2 regions of the Gulosibacter massiliensis genome follow, and region 1 is predicted to be linked to the other one. Evidence: predicted binding sites of a transcription regulator. Region 1 holds the regulator's gene; the other holds the start of a gene.
The links. Region 1 encodes HrcA, which represses chaperone genes, less so after heat shock. Its sites were predicted from a motif close to TTNGCACTCGNNNNNNNCGAGTGCNAA; they were not measured.
Positions count from the first base shown of each region.

Region 1 (11,018 bases):
TCTTCCTCAGCCCCGAACGCCACCCCACCCGTCCGCCAAGCGTGATGGTGGGGTGGCGTTCGGGGTTTCCAGACCGCTCGCTGCTAGGATCAGGGGGTTCGTACTAATTCGCACGCGGCTCAGCATTGCTGATTGTCGGTGGTGGCGAGCCGGACTCGTCTGAAACGCGACGCCGGAGCGCAATTACTGATGGTCAGCCGAGGGAGCCTCGACAGGTGTTGTGTGCGTGCGAGCGACACTAAGGAGGAGACCTTTGGAGGGTCCCGAAATCAAGTTCGCCGAAACCGTTATTGACAACGGTAAGTTCGGCACCCGCACCGTCCGCTTCGAAACGGGTCGTCTCGCGCAGCAGTCGCAGGGTTCGGCAGTCGCCTACCTCGACGACGAAACCATGCTGCTCAGCGCGACGAGCATCTCGAAGCACCCGAAGGAGCGCTTTGACTTCTTCCCCCTGACGGTTGACGTTGAGGAGCGCTCGTACGCCAAGGGCGCCATCCCTGGCTCGTTCTTCCGCCGCGAGGGCCGCCCCTCGACCGACGCGATCCTCGCGTGCCGCCTCATCGACCGCCCGATGCGCCCGTCGTTCGTCGACGGCCTCCGCAACGAGGTGCAGATCGTCGTGACCGTGCTCTCGATCGCCCCCGACGAGACCTACGACGTGCTTGCCGTCAACGCGGCATCCATGTCATCGCAGATCTCTGGCGTGCCGTTCTCGGGCCCCATCGGTGCCGTGCGCATCGTGCTCATCGACGGCCAGTGGGTCGCGTTCCCGAAGTACTCGCAGCAGGAGCAGGCTGTCTTCGAGCTGACCGTTGCCGGTCGCCTCGTGACGAACGCCGACGGCAGCGAAGACATCGCGGTGATGATGGTTGAGGCGCAGGCACCCGACAACGCGTGGGAGCTTATCCAGAACGGCGCCCAGAAGCCAGACGAGGCCGTCGTTGCTGGCGGTCTCGAGGCCTCGAAGCCCTTCATCACCCAGCTCATCAAGGCGCAGCAGTCGGTTGCCGACCAGGTGAACAAGGAAATCAAGGAATACCCGGTATTCCCGGCCTACACCGAGCCCGTTCGCGCGCTCGTCGAGGCCGAGGCGAAGGACGAGCTCGGCAAGGTCTACCAGATCGCCGACAAGATCGAGCGCCAGAATGCTGACGACGCCCTCAAGGCGCGCGTGACCGAGGCCGTTGCGGCCAAGGTCGAGGCTGGCGAGCTCGAGGACTCGGCTCTGGGCCAGGTCTCGGCTGCGTACAAGTCGGTCACGAAGGACGTCGTTCGCGGCCGCATCCTCAGCGACGGTCAGCGTATCGATGGCCGCGGAGTTGCCGACATCCGCCAGCTCGACGCTGAGGTCGAGGTTGTGCCCCGCGTGCACGGCTCGGCCATCTTCCAGCGCGGCGAGACGCAGATTCTCGGCGTCACAACGCTGAACATGCTCAAGATGGAGCAGCAGATCGACTCGCTCAGCCCCGTTCAGTCGAAGCGCTACATGCACCACTACAACTTCCCGCCCTACTCGACCGGTGAGACCGGCCGTGTTGGCTCGCCGAAGCGTCGCGAGATCGGTCACGGCAATCTGGCCGAGAAGGCGCTGCTTGCAGTGCTGCCCACCCGCGAGGAGTTCCCCTACGCGATCCGTCAGGTCTCGGAGGCCCTCGGCTCGAACGGCTCGACCTCGATGGGTTCGGTCTGCGCCTCCACGCTCTCGCTGCTCAACGCCGGTGTGCCCCTGCGCGCGCCCGTCGCGGGTATCGCCATGGGCCTCGTGTCGGCTGAGGTCGACGGCGAGATGAAGTACCAGGCACTCACCGACATCCTCGGTGCCGAGGACGCGCTCGGCGACATGGACTTCAAGGTCGCCGGTACCTCGGAGTTCGTTACCGCTCTGCAGCTCGACACCAAGCTCGACGGCATCCCCTCGGAGGTGCTCGACGCCGCGCTCCAGCAGGCGCACGACGCTCGCATCAAGATCCTCAACGAGGCGATCACTGCTGTGATCTCGGAGCCCGACGAGATGGCGGCCACCGCACCGCGCATCATCTCGGTGAAGATCCCCGTTGACAAGATCGGTGAGGTCATCGGCCCCAAGGGCAAGGTCATCAACCAGATCCAGGAAGACACCGGCGCCGACATCTCGATCGAGGACGACGGCACCGTGTTCATCGGCGCGACCGACGGCCCCTCGGCCGAGGCTGCCCGTGCACAGGTCAACGCGATCGCGAACCCGCAGGTTCCCGAGGTCGGCGAACAGTACCTCGGTACCGTCGTCAAGCTTGCGAGCTTCGGTGCGTTCGTGTCGCTCCTGCCTGGCAAGGACGGCCTGCTGCACATCTCGGAGGTGCGCAAGCTCGTTGGTGGCAAGCGCGTCGAGAACGTCGAAGACGTGGTCTCGGTTGGTCAGAAGCTGCTCGTGAAGATCACGAAGGTGGACGACCGTGGCAAGCTCTCACTCGAGCCCGTGCTCGAGGAGGGCGAAGGCGCCGACGAGACCGAGGTCGAGTCGACCGACGCCGAGTAGCCACACCTGGCTGAGTAAAGCGGCCCGTGCAGCGCACGCGCCGCTTTACTCTATTCGGCTACACTCAAGCCGATATGTCTGCACCGATTTTGCTGCCACTGAACACGACTCACCTCGATGAAGAGGTCGCCGGAGCAGCCAGGCTTCAGCGCACGGTGCTGCCGAGCGGGGTGCGCCTGATCACCGAGGATGTGCCCGGCGCGGCATCCGTCTCGATCGGCTGCTACGTGCCCCTCGGCTCGCGCGACGAGCGCGATCGCGAGTACGGCTCGAGCCACTTCCTCGAACACCTGCTGTTCAAGGGCACGCCGAGCCGAGACGCCCGCACCATCGCGCTCGAGTTCGAGCGCGTCGGTGGCGACTTCAACGCGGCGACATCGCGCGAGCAAACCGTCTACCACGCACGGGTGCGCGCGGAAGATCTCGGCATGGCCATCGACGTGCTGAGCGATATGCTCACCGGTTCACTGCTCGACAACGACGAGTTTGAGCTCGAGCGTGGTGTGATTCTCGAAGAGATCGCGATGAGTGCCGACGACCCGGATGACGTGCTCTGGGAGCGCTTCTACGCGAACTTCTTCGGCAACCATGAACTGGCCCGGCCAATCGCGGGCACGCCCGAGAGCATCGGGGCGGCAACGCGCGACGAAGTCTGGGACTTCTACCACCGCAACTATCGGCCCGACACGCTCGTCGTGGCCATCGCTGGCCGCGTCGACCACGACGCCGCGTTGCATCGCCTCGAGGCAGGCCTTCGCAACGGGGGCTGGGACCTCGACCTGACCGCCGCGCCCGTCGCTCGCCGCACCGCTGAATCGCCCGTCGAGGTGACGCGTCATCACGCCCTCGAAAGCATCGAGCGACCGCTCGAGCAGACGAATCTGATCCTCGCTACACCGGGGCTCGTCTCGGGTGACGACCGTCGGCACGCTTTCGGGCTGCTCCACCACATCCTCGGTGGCGGGATGTCGTCGCGGCTCTTCCACGAGGTGCGGGAAAGGCGCGGGCTCGTGTACTCCGTCTTCTCCTTTGCCGCCAGTCACGCCGATGTTGGCGTGACCGGGGTGAACGCTGCCTGCCTGCCCGAGAAGGCCGCCGAGGCGGTGCGCGTGATTCGGGATGAGCTCGACCGCGTGGCGCAAGACGGTGTGACCGAGAGCGAGTTGGCCGACGCGAAGACCTCAGCCGCGGGTGGGGGTGCCCTGGCACTTGAGTCCATGCACTCGCGCATGAACCGCCTCGCCCGCGCCGAACTCGCGCTGGGGGAGTTCCTCGATCTCGACGCCTCCGTTGCGCGACTCGCCGAGGTCACGCGCGAGCAGGTGCGGGAGGTTGCGGGCATGCTGCAGGGAGATATGACGGTCGAAACGATCGGGCCCGTAACCGACGAGGCTCGGGCCGAGTTGGAGGCACTCGCATGAGTCATTTCCTCTACCTGGTGCGGCACGGGGAGGTGCGTGATGCCGAATTCGGCATCACCGACGGCCCGCTCTCGGAGCGCGGCCGGCAACAGGCGCACGCGCTCGGTAAGCGCCTCGCCGATGTGCCGTTCGACCAGGCGTTCACCTCGCCGCTCGACCGCGCACTCGAAACCTCGAGCATCCTCAGCAACTACGTGCAGGGGCCGCCGGTTGAGCAGACCAACCTGCTGTTCGACTGCATCCCGTCTTCTTCGAAAGATGCCCCCGACGGCTACGACGCGTTCTTCTCCGGGGTCGACGAGGAAGACATCGAGGCCGGCCAGGCGCAGATGCAAGACGCCGTCTCGGCCTTCATGACCCGGCCGCGCGAAGACGTCCACACACTGCTCGTCACCCACAACTTCGTTATCGGCTACCTCGTCGCGCACGCGCTTGGCATGCCCGAGTGGCGCTGGCTGACGCTCGGTAGTGGCAACACTGCCCTCACCGTGCTGCGACTGCGCTCTACGCGCCCCAGCGAGCTCACCCTTTTCGGGTCGACGGCACACCTGCCGCGCGACATGCGCACCGGTATGACGTGGACACCAGCTATCTAACTACCCCAGGAGCACCTTGCACATGACTGTTTCCGTCGCCATCAGCGGAGCCACCGGCCGCATGGGCACGCTGATTCGAGGCATCGTCGATGACCTCGACGGCTTCGAGGTGCACGCCGCCCTCGACTCGTCCTCGTCGCTCGACGAAATGCTCGGTGCCGACGTGCTCATTGATGTGACGCACTACGACGCCTCCGAGCGCGCCACACGGTTTGCGCTTGAGCACGGGCTCAACGTCATCATCGGCACGAGCGGCTGGGGCAAGGATCGGGTCACCGAACTTGAGTCGAGCATTCCGGCTGAACGGGGTGTGCTCGTTGTGCCGAACTTCTCGGTGGGTTCGGTGCTCTCGACGCACCTCGCATCGATCGCGGGCAAGTTCTACGACTCGATCGAGATCCTCGAGGCGCACCACGACCGCAAGGTCGACTCGCCTTCGGGCACCGCGGTGCGCACCGCCGAAGCGATCGCGCTGGCACGCGGTGCCGAGGTCTCGTCGCCGAACACCGATCAGCGCGCGCGGGGCGAGGTCGTCGCGGGCATTCCCATCCACGCCCTGCGACTGCGCGGCGTCGTCGCTGATCAGCAGGTGATCTTCGGTGGTGAGGGCGAACTCGTAAACATCCGTCACGAGACGGTGAGCAATCGCGCCTACGTGCACGGCATCACCCTGGCTCTGCAGCAAGCCCCGACGCTTCGCGGCCTCACAGTGGGGCTCGACGCCCTCCTCGGGCTGGGGAGCTAACCCGTGCGGAAGCTCAGCGGGGCGCAGATTGGCGTCTATGTGCTGCTCGCGCTCATGGCGATCTACTTGGTTGCCATCGCAGGAATCGTGTGGGGGCTCGTCACGAGTGGCGAGGTCATCGGTATCGTCATGGGTTTTGCGCTCATCGTGTTTCCGGTCGTCGGCGTGCTGTTCGTCATCCGCGACCTCCGCTTCGTCCTGCAGTCGAACCGGCTCATCGAGCGCATGGCCGAGTCCGGCGAACTACCGGAGGACAACCTGCCGCGTCAAAACAGCGGACGCCCCGATCGTGCCGCAGCCGACGCCGAGTTCGAGTCGTGGAAGGACCGCGTCGAGGCGAACCCGGGCGACTGGCGAAACTGGGTGCTGCTCGGCCTTGCGTACCGGGCATCTGGCGACACGCCGCGAGCTCGCCAGGCGCTTCGTCGCGCGATCGCGCTCGAGCGCGGGGTCTAACTGCGCACTCGCCGGCTCAAGCCGTTTGAGTCGAGTCTGGGCCGCCTGCGACGCGGTTAGGATTGAACGTGTGAGTGGTGACATCGAATTCCGCAGCGACGTAACCGTCGAACTCGTCCGGGCCCAGGCCACCGACCGCGATGTGCTCTTCGCGGCCCGCGTTTCGACCGTGGGCGAGCAGAGCCTCGACTCCGCGACCGGCGACACCGCCGAGCTCGCAAAGCGCGACCGCGGTCTGATCAACTACCTGATGCGCGACCGTCACGGCACCCCGTTCGAGCACAACTCGCTCACGTTTTACGTGCAGGCGCCGCTCTTCGTTTTCCGTGAATTCCAGCGCCACCGCATGGCGAGCTACAACGAAGAGTCGGGCCGCTACCGCGAGCTGCGACCGGTGTTCTACGTACCGGACGCCGAGCGCAACCTCCGCCAGGAGGGTCGTCCCGGCAAGTACGAGTTCTTCCCCGGCAGCGCCGAACAGGTCGAGCTCGTGCAATCCGAGGTGCGCGGCCAGTCCGAGGCCGCTTACGCGAGCTACCAGCGGATGCTCGACGCCGGCGTCGCTCGCGAGGTCGCGCGCACCGTGCTCCCGCTGAATATCTACTCGTCGATGTACGTGACGATGAACGCCCGCTCGCTCATGAACTTCCTCTCGCTGCGGCGCAAGGCCGAGGGCTCGACGTTCCCGTCATTCCCGCAGCGCGAGATTGAGATGTGCGCCGAGAAAATGGAAGACCTCTGGTCGCAGCACATGCCCGTGACCGCCGAGGTGTTCCAGGCGAACGGTCGCGTTGCCCCCTAGCGCGCTGCCCGACGGCGCCCCGGTGCCGCAGGACGGCTCGCTGCCCGGGTCCGTCACGGAGGGCCTCGCGGGTCGGCAATTCGGGGCGTACGTGCACATCCCGTTTTGTCGCGTTCGCTGCGGCTATTGCGACTTCAACACCTACACAGCGACCGAGCTGCGGGGCGTGAGCCAGGCAAGCTACGCGGATGCGGTGGCGCAAGAGATCGCGCTCGCTCGGGCCGTGCTCGACCAGGTCGGGCATCGTGAGCCGCTCAGCACCGTGTTCTTTGGCGGCGGCACGCCGACGCTGCTACCTGCCGCCGACCTGGTGCGCACGCTCGGTTCGCTCCGCGACACCTTCGGCATCGTCGAGGGCGCCGAGGTTACGACCGAGGCGAATCCCGACTCGGTCGACGCCCACTATCTCTCGGCCCTGCGTGAGGGCGGCTTTACCCGCGTGAGTTTCGGGATGCAGTCGGCGGTGCCGCACGTGCTGCGCACGCTCGACCGTACGCACGACCCGCTCCGCGTGCCAGGGGTCGTCGCCGCGGCGAAGGCGGTCGACCTCGAAGCCTCCGTCGACCTGATCTACGGCACGCCGGGGGAGTCGCTCGACGACTGGCGTCGCTCGGTCGATGCCGCGCTCGAACTTCAACCGTCGCATATCTCGGCGTACGCGCTCATCGTTGAACCTGGCACGGCCCTCGCTCGGCAGATCCGTCGAGGCGAGGTCGCCGAGGTTGACGACGACCTGCAGGCCGAGATGTACGAGTATGCCGATGCCGCGTTCGCCGCGGCCGGCTTCCAGTGGTACGAGATTTCAAACTGGTCGCTCGATGGCGCGCATCCGTCGCGGCACAACCTCGCCTACTGGCACGACACCGACTGGTGGGGCTTCGGGCCGGGCGCCCACAGCCACGTCAACGGCACACGATTCTGGAACGTGAAGCACCCCGCGGCATACGCGCGGCGACTCGCGGAGGGCACTTCACCCGCCGCGGCTCGTGAGGTGCTCGACGACGAGCAGCGCTACGCCGAGCGCGTACTGCTGCGCTCGCGCCTGGTTGAGGGTTTGCCGCTCGAGGAGCTGCGGGATCGCCGCGCCGTCGCGGAACTCATCGCCGATGGCCTCATCGAGGGTGCCGACGCAATTCGCGGCACGCTGCGACTTACCGTTCGCGGTCGGCTGCTTGCCGACGTGGTTGCCCGAGCGCTCGCCTAAGCCGAAGTAAACTGGTCGCCATGGTGAGCGAACGCAGTCTAGAGGTGTTGCGCGCCATCATCGGCGACTATGTCGCCACGCACGAGCCTGTGGGGTCGAAGCGGTTGGTGGAGCGCTATCAATTTGGCGTGTCTGCGGCGACAATCCGCAACGATATGGCCGTCCTCGAGGAGGCCGAGCTCATCGCAGCGCCGCACACTTCGTCGGGGCGTGTGCCCACCGACAAGGGCTACCGCGTCTTCGTCGATCAGCTCGCCGACGTACGCCCGCTCACCACGGCGCAGCGGCGGGCCATCGAGCAGTTCATGGAGGGTTCGCTCGAGCCCGAGGAACTGCTCACCCGCTCGGTGCGCACGCTCGCGCAGCTCACCGGCACCGTGGCCATCGGCCACCTTCCCTCGCTCCTCGACGCGCACATCCATCGCATCGAGCTCGTCTCGCTGTCGGTGCGCCGCGTGCTGGTGGTGCTCATCACCGACACAGGCCGTGTCGAACAGCGCATCGTCGATCTCGAACGCGACACCGGCGACGAGGAATTTCTCGCGCTGCGCGACCTCGTCAATGAACGGCTCGTTGGCAAGCGGCTCGAAGACGCCGCGGCCGAGCTGCGCGAGCTGCATGACGGCGATGACTTCGGCGGTGTCGCCGACCGGGTGCTGCAATCGCTCGTGCAGCAGGTGTTCGCGAACCGCGACGACAAGCTGATCATCGCCGGCGCCGCCAACCTCGCACTGACGGAGCACGACTTCTCGTCGATCTTCCCCGTGCTCGAGGCGATCGAAGAGCAGGTAGTCTTGCTGCGACTCGTCGGGGAACTCGATCTCGACGAACGCGGCGTTGCAGTGTCGATCGGTCACGAGAACCTCAACTCGGCGCTTGAGGAGACGAGCATCCTCGCTACCGGCTATACCCCCGACGGTGAGGCCCGAGTGGGTATCCTCGGTCCGACGCGTATGGACTATCAGCGCAACATCGCCGCCGTTCGGGCGGTCGCGCGATACCTCTCGCGCAGCTTCGACACTCCGAGCTGACTACGGCTCCAACCACTTCATTTCATCCACTCAGGAGGCAGAGGTCTTGGCAGACCACTACGAGACACTCGGTGTGAGCCGCGAGGCAAGCCCAGAAGAGATCAAGAAGGCGTATCGCAAGCTGGCCCGTCAGCTGCACCCCGACGTCAACCCGTCGCCCGAGGCGGCCGAGAAGTTCAAGGACGTCACCGCTGCCTACGACACCCTCTCTGACCCGCAACGGCGGCAGCAGTACGACCTCGGCGATGCCGGCGGAGCTGGCGGCGGATTCGGATTCGGCGACATCTTCGACGCGTTCTTTGGTGGCCAGGGCTCGCGCCGCGGCCCGCGTTCGCGTGCCCAGCGGGGGCAGGATGCGCTCGTGCGCGTCGACCTCGACCTCGCCGATGTGATCTTTGGCACGCATCGCGACATCGAGATCGCGACCGCGGTGCGCTGCGAGACCTGCGAGGGCAGCTGCTGCGCGCCAGGCACGAGCCCGACCACGTGCTCGACCTGTGGTGGCGCGGGTGAGGTCACCCGCCAGGTGCGCTCAGTGCTCGGCCCGGTCGTCACCTCGAGCCCCTGCGGCGTCTGCCAGGGCTACGGCACCGTCATCGAGCACCCCTGCGACACGTGCCACGGCCAGGGCCGCGTGCGCGCGCAGGTCACCCTGCCCGTTGACATTCCCGCGGGCGTCGACACGGGCCTGCGCCTGCACCTTCCAGGTCAGGGCGAGGCGGGTGCCGCGGGCGGCGCCTATGGCGACATCTACCTCGAGATCCGCGTGCGCGAAGACGACACCTTCACGCGTGACGGAGACAACCTGCTCGCGGCCGTCGAGGTCTCGATGGTCGACGCGGTTTTCGGTACCTCGGCCACGTTGCCCGGCGTGGATGGCGACATCGAGCTCGAGATCCCGGCCGGCGCACAGTCTGGCGACGTGCTCACAGTGCGCGGTCGCGGTGTGACCCGCCTGCGCAGCCCCATGCGCGGCGACCTCGACGTGACCCTGCAGGTGCGCACGCCGACGAAACTCGATCACAAGCAGAAGGATCTGCTCAAGCAGTTTGCGGCCCGCGACAAGCACCCCCAGGCTCCCGGCCTGATCAAGGACCAGCCCGGACTGTTCTCGAAGCTGCGCGGGAAGTTCGGCCGCTAGTGGCACACGCCTACTTCGCCGCCGGTCTTGCCGCGGTTCGCTCCGGCGAACTGATCACGGTGAGCGGCGGCGAGGCGCGCCACGCCGTGGGCGTCGCGCGCCTGCGCGTCGGGGAACAACTCACCCTGCTCGACGGCGAGGGTGGCAGCGTCATCGCCGAGGCGAGCGAAGTCGGCGCAGCAGAGTTCACCGCGCGAGCGCTCGCCGACGCGACGGTCGAGCCTGCGCCGAGCCCCCGGATCCTGCTCGTTCAGGCCCTCGCGAAGGGCGGCCGTGACGAGATGGCGCTGCAGGCCTCGGTCGAGCTTGGCATTGACGGGGTGATTCCCTGGCAGGCGCAGCGCTCGGTGTCGACGTGGCGGGGCGACAAGGTCGTGAAGCAGCACGAGCGGTGGCAGACGATCGCTCGGGAGGCGAGCAAGCAGGCGGTGCGGGCGCGAGTGCCGCGGGTGGATGCGCCGGTCACCACGAAACAGCTCGCGCAACTCTCGGGCACACTTCGGCTCGTGGTGCTCGACCCGATCGCCACTGCGCCATTGAGCGAGCTCGAGCCGGATGCGCGGGATCTCGCGCTGGTGGTGGGCCCCGAGGGCGGCATCGACGAACGTGAGTTCGGGCTGCTCACCGAGGCGGGCGCTGAGCGCCGACGGCTCGGTGCAAATGTGTTGCGCACCTCGACCGCGGGCCCAGCGGCACTTGCGGCGATGTTCACCAAGCTCGGGCGCTGGTAGGCGACTAGACTCACCCGCATGGCCGAGAGCATTTTCACCCGGATCATCAATCGCGAGATTCCCGCCGAGATCGTTGCTGAAGACGATCGCGTCATCGCGTTCACCGACATTCACCCCAAGGCACCGGTGCATCTGCTCGTCGTGCCGAAGGACCCGCAGTATCGTGACGTGACCGAGCTCGCTGCGGGCGACCCCGAGTTGCTCGCGCACGTCGTCGCGACGGCCAAGCGCCTCGCGGGCGATCACAGCGACGGCGATTTCCGTCTCGTGTTCAACACCGGTGCGAACGCCGGTCAGACGGTATTCCACGTACACGCGCACGTCCTTGCGGGCGGGCTGGAGGAAGGCTCACTTGGAGCAGACTGAACGAACAGTC
Region 1 covers NZ_UYZX01000001.1:382,326-393,343, reverse strand. The annotation lists gene EJL01_RS01920 (polyribonucleotide nucleotidyltransferase) at 254-2,515, shown strand; gene EJL01_RS01915 (M16 family metallopeptidase) at 2,590-3,936, shown strand; gene EJL01_RS01910 (histidine phosphatase family protein) at 3,933-4,532, shown strand; gene dapB (4-hydroxy-tetrahydrodipicolinate reductase) at 4,555-5,277, shown strand; gene EJL01_RS01900 (tetratricopeptide repeat protein) at 5,281-5,733, shown strand; gene thyX (FAD-dependent thymidylate synthase) at 5,804-6,535, shown strand; gene hemW (radical SAM family heme chaperone HemW) at 6,525-7,739, shown strand; gene hrcA (heat-inducible transcriptional repressor HrcA) at 7,760-8,770, shown strand; gene dnaJ (molecular chaperone DnaJ) at 8,817-9,911, shown strand; gene EJL01_RS01875 (16S rRNA (uracil(1498)-N(3))-methyltransferase) at 9,911-10,642, shown strand; gene EJL01_RS01870 (histidine triad nucleotide-binding protein) at 10,661-11,008, shown strand.

Region 2 (11,018 bases), 1.3 Mb from region 1:
TACATTCATGCCGAGGGCTTCGCCGCCGGCGAGCTCAAGCACGGCCCGATCGCGCTGATCGAGCCCGGGCAGCCGGTGTTCGTCATCGTGCCGAGCCCGCGCCACGACAACACCCTGCACCCGAAGGTCGTCTCGAACATCCAGGAGATCCGCGCTCGCGGTGCCCGCGTGCTCGCGGTGGCCGAAGAGGGCGACGCCGCGGTGCTGCCGTTCGCCGACGAGGTGTTCGCGATGCCGCTGACCGAGCATTTCTTCGAGCCGTTCCTGCGCGTGCTGCCGCTGCAGATCTTCGCGCTCGAGCTCTCGACCGCCAAAGGCCTCGACGTCGACCAGCCGCGCAACCTCGCCAAGTCGGTCACCGTCGAATAGCGGTGCCGGCATGTCGCTGATTTTCGGAATTGGCGTCGACACCGTCGAGCACGTTCGCGTCGAGCGGGCGCTCCGCGTGCCGCGCTTCGCCGAACGCATCTTCGCCGAGGCCGAACTCGCGCTACCGCTCACGAGCATTTCCGCTCGCTGGGCGGCGCGTGAAGCCGCGGTGAAGGCGCTCGGCGGCCTGCACGGACTCACCCTGCGCGAACTCGAGGTGCGCCGGACCCACCTTGGCGCGCCCTCGTTCGTCGGCGGCGACAAGCTTGACGGTGTCCTCGCTCGTCTCGGGGTGGGGCGCCTCCACCTCTCTATCTCGCACGATCGCGACGTGTCGACGGCTTTTGTCGTCGCGGAAGGAGCAGCGTCGTGACCCAGCGCGCCCCGGCCCCGCGTATCCACGTCGACCTCGACGCGGTGCGCCATAACCTGCAGGCCTTTTCTCACGCGGTGCAGGTGCCCGTGATTGCCATCGTCAAGGCAAACGCGTACGGGCACGGCATGGTCGAGGTCGGCCGCGCTGCGCTCGCGGCAGGGGCGAGCGCGCTCGGCGTCGCCGACGTCGACGAGGCGCTCGCGCTGCGTGCCGCCGGCATCACGGCGCCCGTGATCGCGTGGCTAGATGCCCCGAGCATCGACTTCGGCGCGGCCGTCGAGGCCGGCGTTGAGCTCGGCTTCTCGAGCCCGCAGCACCTCGCGATGCTCGCCGGCTGGATCGAACGCGAGGGCCGCGTCGACGGCCCCGCACTGGTGCACATCAAGCTCGACACGGGCCTCGGCCGCAACGGCGTACGCGAGCCCGACTGGCCAGCGATGTTCACGCTCGCGAGCGAGTACGAGGCACGCGGGTACCTCGAGGTGCGCGGCCTCATGAGCCACTTCTCAGGCACGAGTGACGCCGACGATGCCGATCAGATCGCGGCCTTCGACCGCGCCGCCGCCCTCGCCGAGACCTTCGGGCTGCAGCCGAGCTTGCGCCACCTCGCGGCGACCGCCGGCGCGCTGAAGTTCCCCGAGGCCCGCTACGACGCGACGCGACTCGGCATCGCGCTCTACGGACTCGACCCCGTCGCCCCCGAGGCCCGCTGCGGCCTCGACCTGCGCCCGGCCCTGACGCTGACGGCGCACGTGCGCCGCTACGACGTTGACGACATGCCGCGCTGGCTGCTCGACGTCGGCCAGGTTGATGGGCTGCTGCCGGTCGCCGAGGGCGAGCTGCTGTTGCAGGACGAGGCGGGGGAGCGCTGGCGCCTCGAGCGCGTCGACGCCTGTCACTGCGTGGTGACGCCGCTCGGCGACGTCGAGGGCAGCGCGCACCGCCGCGTCACCGTTATCGGTGGCACCGCATCCGCCGACGACTGGGCCGCCGCCTCGGGCACCATCAACTACGAGGTGACGACGCGGCTCAGCGCGCGCATCGCCCGCGAGTACCACGGCGGCGTGGCGGAGCACCCGAGTCACTCGGCGCGGCGCCGCCGCACGCCCGAGCGCCCGGCCTCGGCGTCGCCGTTGCCCGAGTTCGTGATCGACGATGCCGAGCTCGCCGCCCGGCTGCAGGAGCTCGCCGAGACGGGCACGGCGCTCGACCTCACCGCCGACGCCTACGGCCTCGGCCTCGAGCGCGTGCTCGGGCTCGCGGCCGGCCTGCGTCTGAAGTACCTCGTGCGTCGGCCGCACGACCTCGCCGCCTTGCGCGACTTCGGGGTGTCGGCGTCGGTCGAGCCGTTTGCGCCCGCCGCGACGCGTGCCGCCTACGGGCTGGCCGAAGACACCCGCGTGCCGGGCGTGCTGCGCAGCGAGCTCGCGCAGATCAAGCGCGTGCACGAGGGCCAGGGCGTGAGCTACGGCTACGAGTGGCACGCGAGCGAGACCACCACGATCGGCCTCGTGCCGGTGGGCTACGCGGATGCGATTCCCCGCTCGGCCGCGCACCGCGCCGAGCTGCTCGTGCGCGAGACCCCTGCGCCGCTCGTCGGCCGCGTCGCGATGGATCAAGTCGTTGTCAACCTCGGCGACCGCGACGGCGCCCCGGGCGAACCCGTGCGACTTTGGGGCCCCCGCCCGAGCGACTTCAGCCTGCAGGATTGGGCAAACTGGACCGGCCTGTGTGTCGAGGGGCTTATCGCCGGCCTCGGCACGCGGGTGCAGCGCCGCTCGGCCCGCGACAACGAGGCTGTGTAGGGTGCGGGCATGACGCGAATCGAGACCTCTGGCGACATGGAACGCCTCGGCGCTGCGCTCGCGCGCGTGCTGCGCCGCGGCGACGTCCTCGTGCTCAACGGGCCGCTCGGCGCCGGCAAGACGACGCTCGTGCGCGGCCTCGGCGAGGCGCTCGGCGTGCGCGGCGCGGTCGCGAGCCCGACGTTCGTGATCGCTCGCACGCATCCCTCGCTCGGCGACGGCCCCGCGCTCATTCACGTCGACGCGTACCGCCTCGCCTCGGCGCTCGAACTCGACGACCTCGACCTCGACCTCGACTCGGCCGTCACGGTGATCGAGTGGGGCAGGGAGGTCGTCGGCGCGATCACCGACGAGTGGCTCGAGCTCGAACTCGAGCGGCCCCGCGCTGGGCAGACCGACCCGGCCCCCGGCGCGTCGAACGACCCGGATGCGGCGGTCGAGGAACCCCGCGAGGTCGCGGTGCGCGCGGTCGGCGACCGCTTCGCGGGCCTCTCGGTCGAGGCACTCCTCACCGACGGCGGGGCCGCGTCGCCCGCGTAGACTTGGCGCCATGCTGCTCGCCATCGACACCTCTGCCGGAACCGACGTCGCCGTCGTGAGTGACCAGGGCCGCGTCATCGGTGAGTTCCGCGAGCCGAGCTCGCGCCACCACGCCGAGGTCATCGGCGCGGCAATCGCGACGGCGCTCGAGACAGCCGGCATCACAGCGGCCGAGATTACCGACGTCGTCTGCGGCATGGGCCCAGGCCCCTTCACCGGCCTGCGCGTCGGCGTGGCCGCGGCGCGCACCTTCGCGTTCGCGCGCAGCCTGCCCCTGCATCCGATGCCGAGCCACGACGCGATCGCTCACGAGTGGCGCCACGAGCACCCCGCCAACACGGGCTCACTGCTCGTCACGACCGATGCCCGCCGCCGCGAGCTCGCCCTGAGCCACTACCCGGCGGGTTCGGTGCTCGCAGACGGCGGCTTCCAACTCGTCGCGCCCGACGCCGTGCCTGAGGCCGAGGCCAGGGCGGATGCGCGCCAGGTCTCGGCCGCGTACCTCGCCCTCGCGTGGCTCGCGCGGCAGGAGCAAGGTGTGCCGGCCGACGCCGACGAGATTCTCTACCTGCGCGCGCCCGACGCGAAGCCCGGCGCCGTGCCGAAGCGGGTGACCGCGTGAGCGTGCGGCTGCGGGAGGCGACCGTCGACGACCTCGACGGGATGGTCGCGCTCGACCTCGAGATGTTTCCGCTCGACCACTGGAGCGCGTCGGGCATGCACGACGAGCTCCGCAGCGAGCACACGCACTACGTCGTGCTCGAACGCGACGGCGCGCTCGTCGGCGCCGCTGGCGTGCTCGCCGCGCAAGGGGCGGGCGAGGCGGATGTGCAGACGATCGCCGTGCGCCCGGAGCTACGCCGCGGTGGCTGGGGCACACGCCTACTGCGCGAACTGCTCGCCTGGGCCCGCTCGCGCGGCGCACAGCGCGTCTTTCTGGAAGTGCGCGAATCGGGCGCTCCCGCGCGCGCCCTCTACGCCGCCCTCGGCTTCACCGAAATCGGGCGGCGCGACAACTACTACCGCAAGGAACGGGAGGCCGCGATCGTGATGCGAGCCGACATCGACACGGCGCTCAGCGCGGCCGACGCGCGCCTCGAACCGGCGCGCGAGCCGCTCGTGCTCGGCATCGAGACGAGCTGCGACGAAACCGGCGTCGGCATCGTGCGCGGCACGACGCTGCTCACGAACTCGGTCGCCTCGTCGATGGACGAGCACGCGAAGTTCGGCGGCGTCGTGCCCGAGGTCGCGGCGCGCGCCCACGCCGACTCGATGGTGCACGTGCTGCAGCAGGCCCTCGACGAGGCCGGCGTGACGCTCGACGAGCTCGACGCCATCGCCGTGACCGCGGGGCCCGGCCTCGCTGGCGCACTCATGGTCGGCGTCGGCGCGGCGAAGGCGCTCGCGGTTGCGACCGGCAAGCCGCTCTACGGCGTGAACCACCTCGTCGGCCATGTCGCGGCCGACCTGCTGCGCGAGGGCGGCGACCCCGTCGAGTTTCCAACCATCGCGCTGCTCGTCTCGGGCGGCCACACTTCGCTGATCCGCGTCGACTCACTCACGGGCGACTCCGAGCTGCTCGGCGAGACGATCGACGACGCCGCCGGCGAGGCCTTTGACAAGGTCGCCCGCGTGCTCGGCCTGCCGTACCCCGGTGGCCCGCAGATCGACCGCGTCGCGGCCGAGGGCAACCCGAAGGCGTTCCGCTTCCCCCGCGGACTGTCGCGCGCATCCGACCTCGAGCGGCACCGCTACGACTTCTCGTTCTCGGGGCTGAAGACGGCCGTCGCGCGCGAGGTCGAGCGTTTCGAGGATGCGGGGGAGCAGGTGCCCGTCGCCGACATCGCCGCGTCGTTCCGCGAGGCCGTCGCCGACGTGCTCGTGACTAAGGCGCTCGCGGCGTGCCGCGACCTCGGCATTCCGCGGTTGCTGCTCGGCGGCGGCGTCGCCGCGAACGCGCGGGTGCGCGAGCTCACCGCAGAGCGGAGCGCCGAGGCGGGCGTGCAGCTGCACATCCCGCCGCTGTCGCTCTGCACCGACAACGGCGCCATGATCGCCGTGCTCGGTGCCCAGCTTGTGGCCGCAGGGCACGCGCCGTCGCCGGTCGACTTCGCTGCCGACTCGACGTTGCCGATGACCCAGGCACAACTCACGGAATCTTCGAGCCTGACAATTTAGGATGATCGCGATGGCGAAGGGAGCATGTCGATGACCGACAGCGGGGGCGCAAACACGCAGCGGCCACACGGTGAGGAAGAACAGGTTGTGCCGGCCGCGGGCGGCACGTTTGGTGTCACCGACGACCGCTCTGACTTCGGTCGGGGCCCGATTCACCCGCGCGAGGCGGGCGACAACGGTGTGGCCGACGACAGCGACACCCTCGACGTCGATGGCCTCATGAACGACGAGTACACCGACCGGGTGCAGCACCCCGAGCACCGCGAATACGGCGACTACGCGGGTGGGCAGCCGCCACTCGCCGGTCAGCCGGTGTCGCAGCAGGCCCAGCACCAGCAGGGCCAGCAGGCCCAGCCGCAGCCGGGTGGGTACGGCGCTCCGCCGACCCAGCAGCAGGGCTACGGCCAGCCGCGCGAGCAGGAGTTTGCGCCGACGCAGTTCGGCGCGCCCGCGGCCGGGGCTGCGCGGCCCACGTTCTCGTACGTCGGCCTCGCGCTCGCGCTCATCGCGCTGATTCTGCTTTGCTTCCCCGGCATTCTGTGGATCATCGCGGGTGCGCTCGGCGTCATTGGCCTGGTCATCTCGGTTGTTGCGATGAGTCGCGAGCCGAACGGCAAGGCGCTCGCCGGCATCGGCATTGCGGGCAGCGCGATTGCGATTGCGATTGCGATCGCGACCGCGATCGTTGTCGCGATGTAACTAGCCCGCGGGGCTAGGCGCGGTCGGCGAGGATCGCGACGCGGCGCTCGTCGACGCGCGTGCAGATCAGCGTCGCGGCGTTGTCGCCGCGAGGCTGCAGCTCCTTGCGGAACTTTGCCGGGTCGAGGTCGACGCCACGCTTCTTGATCTCGAGCCGGCCGATGCCGAGGTCGCGCAGCCGCTTCTTCAGCGAGCTCGCGTGGAGCGGCAGCACCTCGCGCACGCGAAACACCTGCGCGAAGGGAGTCTCGTGCAACTCGGGCGCGGTCACCCAGGCGATTTCGGGCGAGATCATGTGCCCACCAAGGAGTCCCGCCAATTCGCCGATGAACCGGCCGCGGATGAGCGCCGGGTCGGGCTCGTAGAGAAACTCGTCGAGCTCGCCGACGGGCGCATCCTCGCTCGCTGCGCCGGCTGACGTGAGTTCGTGGGCGCCGTCGCGCAGGACGAGCGCGCTGCGGCGTACGCCGGCGCGCGCCGTGGCGCCGAGCCATACCGCGCACTCGACGAGTTCGCCTTCGACCGACAGCCACTGCGTCTCCACGGGCCTCGACGCGGTGCTCGGCGGGAGCAGTTCGTGGGGCATCGCGGGGCCGAGTTTCACGCCGGCCGCCCGGCCGTTCGCGGCGACATCGAAGGCGAAGCCGAGCGACGGGCGCCAGTCGTCGGGGTCAGCGAGGCGCCGGGTGCCGCCGCGCGACTCGGTGCGGCGGGCGGGGTCGAGGAACACGCCCTCGACGCCATCGAGGTTCGTGGCCTCGGCCGTCGAATGCTCGACGCGCGCGTTCGAGAACGGCGCGAGGTTGAAGCTCGCGATGGCGGCGGTCAGCTCGTCGGTGTCGACCGAGAGCAGGTCGAGGCCGAGCGATGCGAACGCGAGCGAGTCGGCGCCGATGCCGCAGCCGAGGTCGGCGAGGGTGCGCACCTCGGCCCGGCGAAACCGGTCGGCGTGCCGCGCCGCGACCTGCAGCCGGGTCGCCTGCGCGAGCCCGGCATCCGTGAACAGCATGTTCGTGGCGAACTTGCCGAACTTCGCGCGTGCCCGCCGCCGCAATTGCAACTGCGTGAGCACGACGGAGCTCATGTGCGCATCCACGCCGGCCTTGCGCAGGGTCATCACCGCGCCGACGGCGTCGCTCACAGTGTCAAGCTCGGCGTACTCATCGAGCAAGCGCAGTGCCTTGGGGGTGAGCAGCACTTCCAGGTCGTCGCGATTCACCCTGCCTACCGTACTTGCAGGCGGGCGCATTCGCTCTGGGCGTACGCTCGGGCGGCTGGGTGGCACCATCAGGGAGCACCCAATACACTCGAGTTAGCACCCTCAGGGTGAGAGTGCTAACTTCAAACTTGCACAGCTCGTCAAGAGAAAGAGGATTGCCGTGTCGGTGAACATTCAGCCGCTCGAAGATCGCATTGTCATCCAGCAGGTTCAGGCCGAGCAGACCACCGCGTCGGGTCTCGTGATTCCTGACACCGCCAAGGAGAAGCCGCAGGAGGGTGAGGTTGTTGCCGTCGGCCCCGGCCGCTTCGACGAAGACGGCGAGCGCATCCCCATGGATGTCGCCGTTGGCGACAAGGTCATCTACTCGAAGTACGGTGGCACCGAGGTGAAGTACGCCGGTGAGGACTACCTCATCCTTTCGGCTCGCGACGTGCTCGCGAAGATCGCCTAGGCTACTCGCGTAACGACCAGGCGGGCTCCCGGAATACCGGGGGCCCGCCTTTGTTGTTGCTTCGGCGTAAGCTGCGGAGGTGACGAACTCTGCCGCCAGCCCCGCATCCGCACCGGAGCGATCGGGGTCGACGCAGACGACCGGCCTGGTTCTCGGCATCTCGTCGTTCGCAGTGTGGGGCCTGCTGCCGCTCTACCTGCAGACGGTGAAGCCGACGAGCACCTTTGAGATCATCGCGTGGCGCATTGTCCTCTCGGTCGTCTTCTGCTTCGCGGTGCTGCTGGTTGCACGCCGCTGGGGTGCGTTCATGCGCATCGTTAAGAACTGGCGTTCGATGCTCTTCCTCGGCCTCGCGAGCCTCGCCGTGTTCGCGAACTGGACGCTCTACGTGCTCACGGTCGAGGTCGGGCGCTCGCTCGAGGGCTCGCTCGGGTACTACCTCAATCCGCTCATCTCGATGCTGCTCGGCATGGTGTTTCTGCGCGAGCGGCTGCGGCCGCTGCAGTGGGTCGCGGCCGCGCTCGCGACGGCATCGTTCATCGTCATGGTGGTCGCCTACGGCGAGCCGCCGTGGCTTTCGCTCGCGATCGCGTGCTCGTTCGCGATCTATGGCCTGCTGAAGAAGCAGGTGAGTCGGAGCGTCGACCCGATCGCCGGGCTCACGATGGAGACACTCTGGCTCGCGCCGGTCGGCATCGGCATCCTCATCTTCATCGAGGTGACCAGCGGGCTGACGATGGGCCGCGTGTCGGGCAGCCACACCACGATGCTGCTGCTCGCGGGCGTCATGACGAGCGTGCCGCTGCTGCTGTTCGCTGCGGCCACCGCGCGCCTGAGCCTCGTCGAAGTGGGCATCGTGCAGTACGTCGCGCCGACCATGCAATTCATCTTCGGCGTCGTGCTGCTGCACGAGCCGATGCCGCCCGAGCGCTGGCTCGGTTTCGGCCTGGTGTGGCTCGGCCTCGTGTTCTTCACGATCGACCTCGTGATCGATGTTGGGCGAGGCCGCCGACGCACCAGGGTCGAGCCCGACCCGACCGGCGAGATCAACGTCGTCTGAGCATCCGGCACCACCCGGGCCCGACCCCGGGAATGCCCCGCGCCGCCCCTACGTTGGGTCGTACCATGGAGATACGCGCCCGCGTCCTCGGCGGGCGATCACTACCGCGTTTGCAGGAGCAACATGACTGAGCACGATCCCTTCGGCTTTACCGGACTCACCTATGACGATGTGTTGCTGCTTCCGGAAGAAACCGATGTGATTCCGTCTGAGGTAGACACGACCACGCAGCTCACCCGCAACATCTCGGTTAAGGTGCCCCTCGTCTCGGCGGCCATGGACACCGTGACCGAGTCACGGCTCGCGATTGCGATGGCTCGCCAGGGTGGTCTCGGCATCATCCACCGCAATGCCTCGATTCAGGACCAGTCCGACATGGTCGACCGCGTGAAGCGGTCGGAGTCAGGCATGATCACGAACCCCATCACGACCTCGGCCGACGCGACCGTCGCCGACGTTGACGAGATCTGCGGCCAGTTCCGCATCTCGGGCCTGCCCGTCGTCGACGAGGCCGGCAAGCTCGTCGGCATCATCTCGAACCGCGACATGCGTTTCGTTGCCGAGAGCGAGAAGGCGACCACGAAGGTGCACGAGGTGATGACGTCGGAGGGCCTCATCACCGGCCCCGTCGGTATCAGTGGCGACGACGCGTTCCGCCTGCTCGGCCAGCACCGCATCGAGAAGCTACCGCTCGTCGACGAGGCCGGCATTCTGCGTGGCCTCGTGACGGTGAAGGACTTCGACAAGCGCGACAAGTACCCGCTGGCGACGAAGGATGCGATCAGCCGCCTGCGCGTCGGCGCGGCCATCGGCTTCTTCGGCGACGCCTGGGAGCGCGCGGGCTCGCTGCTCGACGCCGGTGTCGACGTCATCGTCGTCGACACCGCGAACGGCCACTCGCGCGGCGAGATCGACATGATCCGCAAGCTCAAGAACGATCCGGCGTTCAAGGACGTCGACATTATCGGCGGCAACGTTGCGACCCGCGAGGGCGCCGCGGCGCTCGTCGAGGCGGGCGCGGATGCGGTCAAGGTCGGCGTCGGCCCCGGCTCGATCTGCACCACGCGCATCGTCGCGGGCGTCGGCGTGCCCCAGATCACCGCGATCTACGAGGCCTCGAAGGCGACGCGTGGCACCGGCGTGCCGGTCATCGCCGACGGTGGCCTGCAGTTCTCGGGCGACATCGCGAAGGCGCTCGTCGCTGGCGCGAACGCCGTCATGCTCGGCTCGCTGCTCGCGGGCACCGACGAGGCGCCCGGCGACCTCATCTTCGTCAACGGCAAGCAGTACAAGTCGTATCGCGGCATGGGCTCGCTCGGCGCGATGCAGACTCGCGGCAAGAAGACCTCGTACTCGCGCGACCGGTACTTCCAGGCCGACGTGCCGAGCGACGACGAGCTCATCGCCGAGGGCATCGAGGGCAAGGTGCAGTACCGCGGCACGGTGCGTCAGAACGTGTTCCAGCTCACCGGCGGCCTGCACCAGTCGATGTTCTACGTCGGCGCCCGCACGATCCCCGACCTGCAGTCGCGCGGCCGCTTCGTGCGAATCACCCCGGCGGGCCTCAAAGAGAGCCACCCCCACGACGTGCAGATGGTCATGGAGGCCCCGAACTACAAGAAGTAGGCGCTCGCGCAGGGCTGGCGGCGCACTCGCGACTGGCCCCGCGCATCCGCGACCTCTGCCTTGTTGAGGGGTGCGGCTAGTTTTCGGCGCGGCCGAGGCGCCAGTAGCCCATGAAGGCGACGGTGCGCTTGTCGATGCCACGCTCGCCGACGAGGTGCCGGCGCAGCGTCTTCACGGCATTCGACTCGCCCGCAAGCCAGGTGTAGAGCGAGGTCTGCTCGAGCGCGGCGCCGCCCTTTGCGGTGCGCGGCACTTCCCAGAGCAGGTCGGTGTCGAGGTTGATCTCGGTGAGGGTCTGCGGCGTGCCCTCGGGAGCGAGCTCGGCCGCGGCGCGCTCGACGGCGGGGACGAGCGCCGCACCGTGCTCGGCCCCGGCCCGCGCTACGGCGCGCACCTCGAAGCCGGGATGCGCGGGGAAGTACGCGGCGTCGGCGGCCGACTCGACCTCGACGACCGCGACACCCCGAGCATCCGCCGGCAGCTGCTCGAGCATCACCGCGATCGCGGGTGCCGCCGTCTCGTCGCCGATGAGCAGGTACTGCTCGGTGCGCGCCGGCGGCACGAAGTCGACCCCGCCGGGCTCGCCGTCGAAGCGCGCATCCGGGCCGAGCAGCACGAGCTCGTCGCCCTCGGCGGCGCCCTCAAGCCAGCGCGAGGCGGGCCCGGTGCCGCCCGGGTGCACGACGAGGTCG
Region 2 covers NZ_UYZX01000001.1:1,653,409-1,664,426, forward strand. The annotation lists gene glmS (glutamine--fructose-6-phosphate transaminase (isomerizing)) at 1-369, shown strand, start outside; gene EJL01_RS07935 (holo-ACP synthase) at 380-742, shown strand; gene EJL01_RS07940 (alanine racemase) at 739-2,550, shown strand; gene tsaE (tRNA (adenosine(37)-N6)-threonylcarbamoyltransferase complex ATPase subunit type 1 TsaE) at 2,560-3,090, shown strand; gene tsaB (tRNA (adenosine(37)-N6)-threonylcarbamoyltransferase complex dimerization subunit type 1 TsaB) at 3,101-3,712, shown strand; gene tsaD (tRNA (adenosine(37)-N6)-threonylcarbamoyltransferase complex transferase subunit TsaD) at 3,709-5,268, shown strand; gene EJL01_RS07960 (hypothetical protein) at 5,299-5,967, shown strand; gene EJL01_RS07965 (THUMP-like domain-containing protein) at 5,981-7,186, opposite strand; gene groES (co-chaperone GroES) at 7,347-7,640, shown strand; gene rarD (EamA family transporter RarD) at 7,720-8,700, shown strand; gene guaB (IMP dehydrogenase) at 8,824-10,326, shown strand; gene EJL01_RS07985 (siderophore-interacting protein) at 10,403-11,018, opposite strand, start outside.
Region 2: a site for HrcA is predicted at 7,280-7,306, ahead of groES (co-chaperone GroES). Genes of this name have one in related genera too.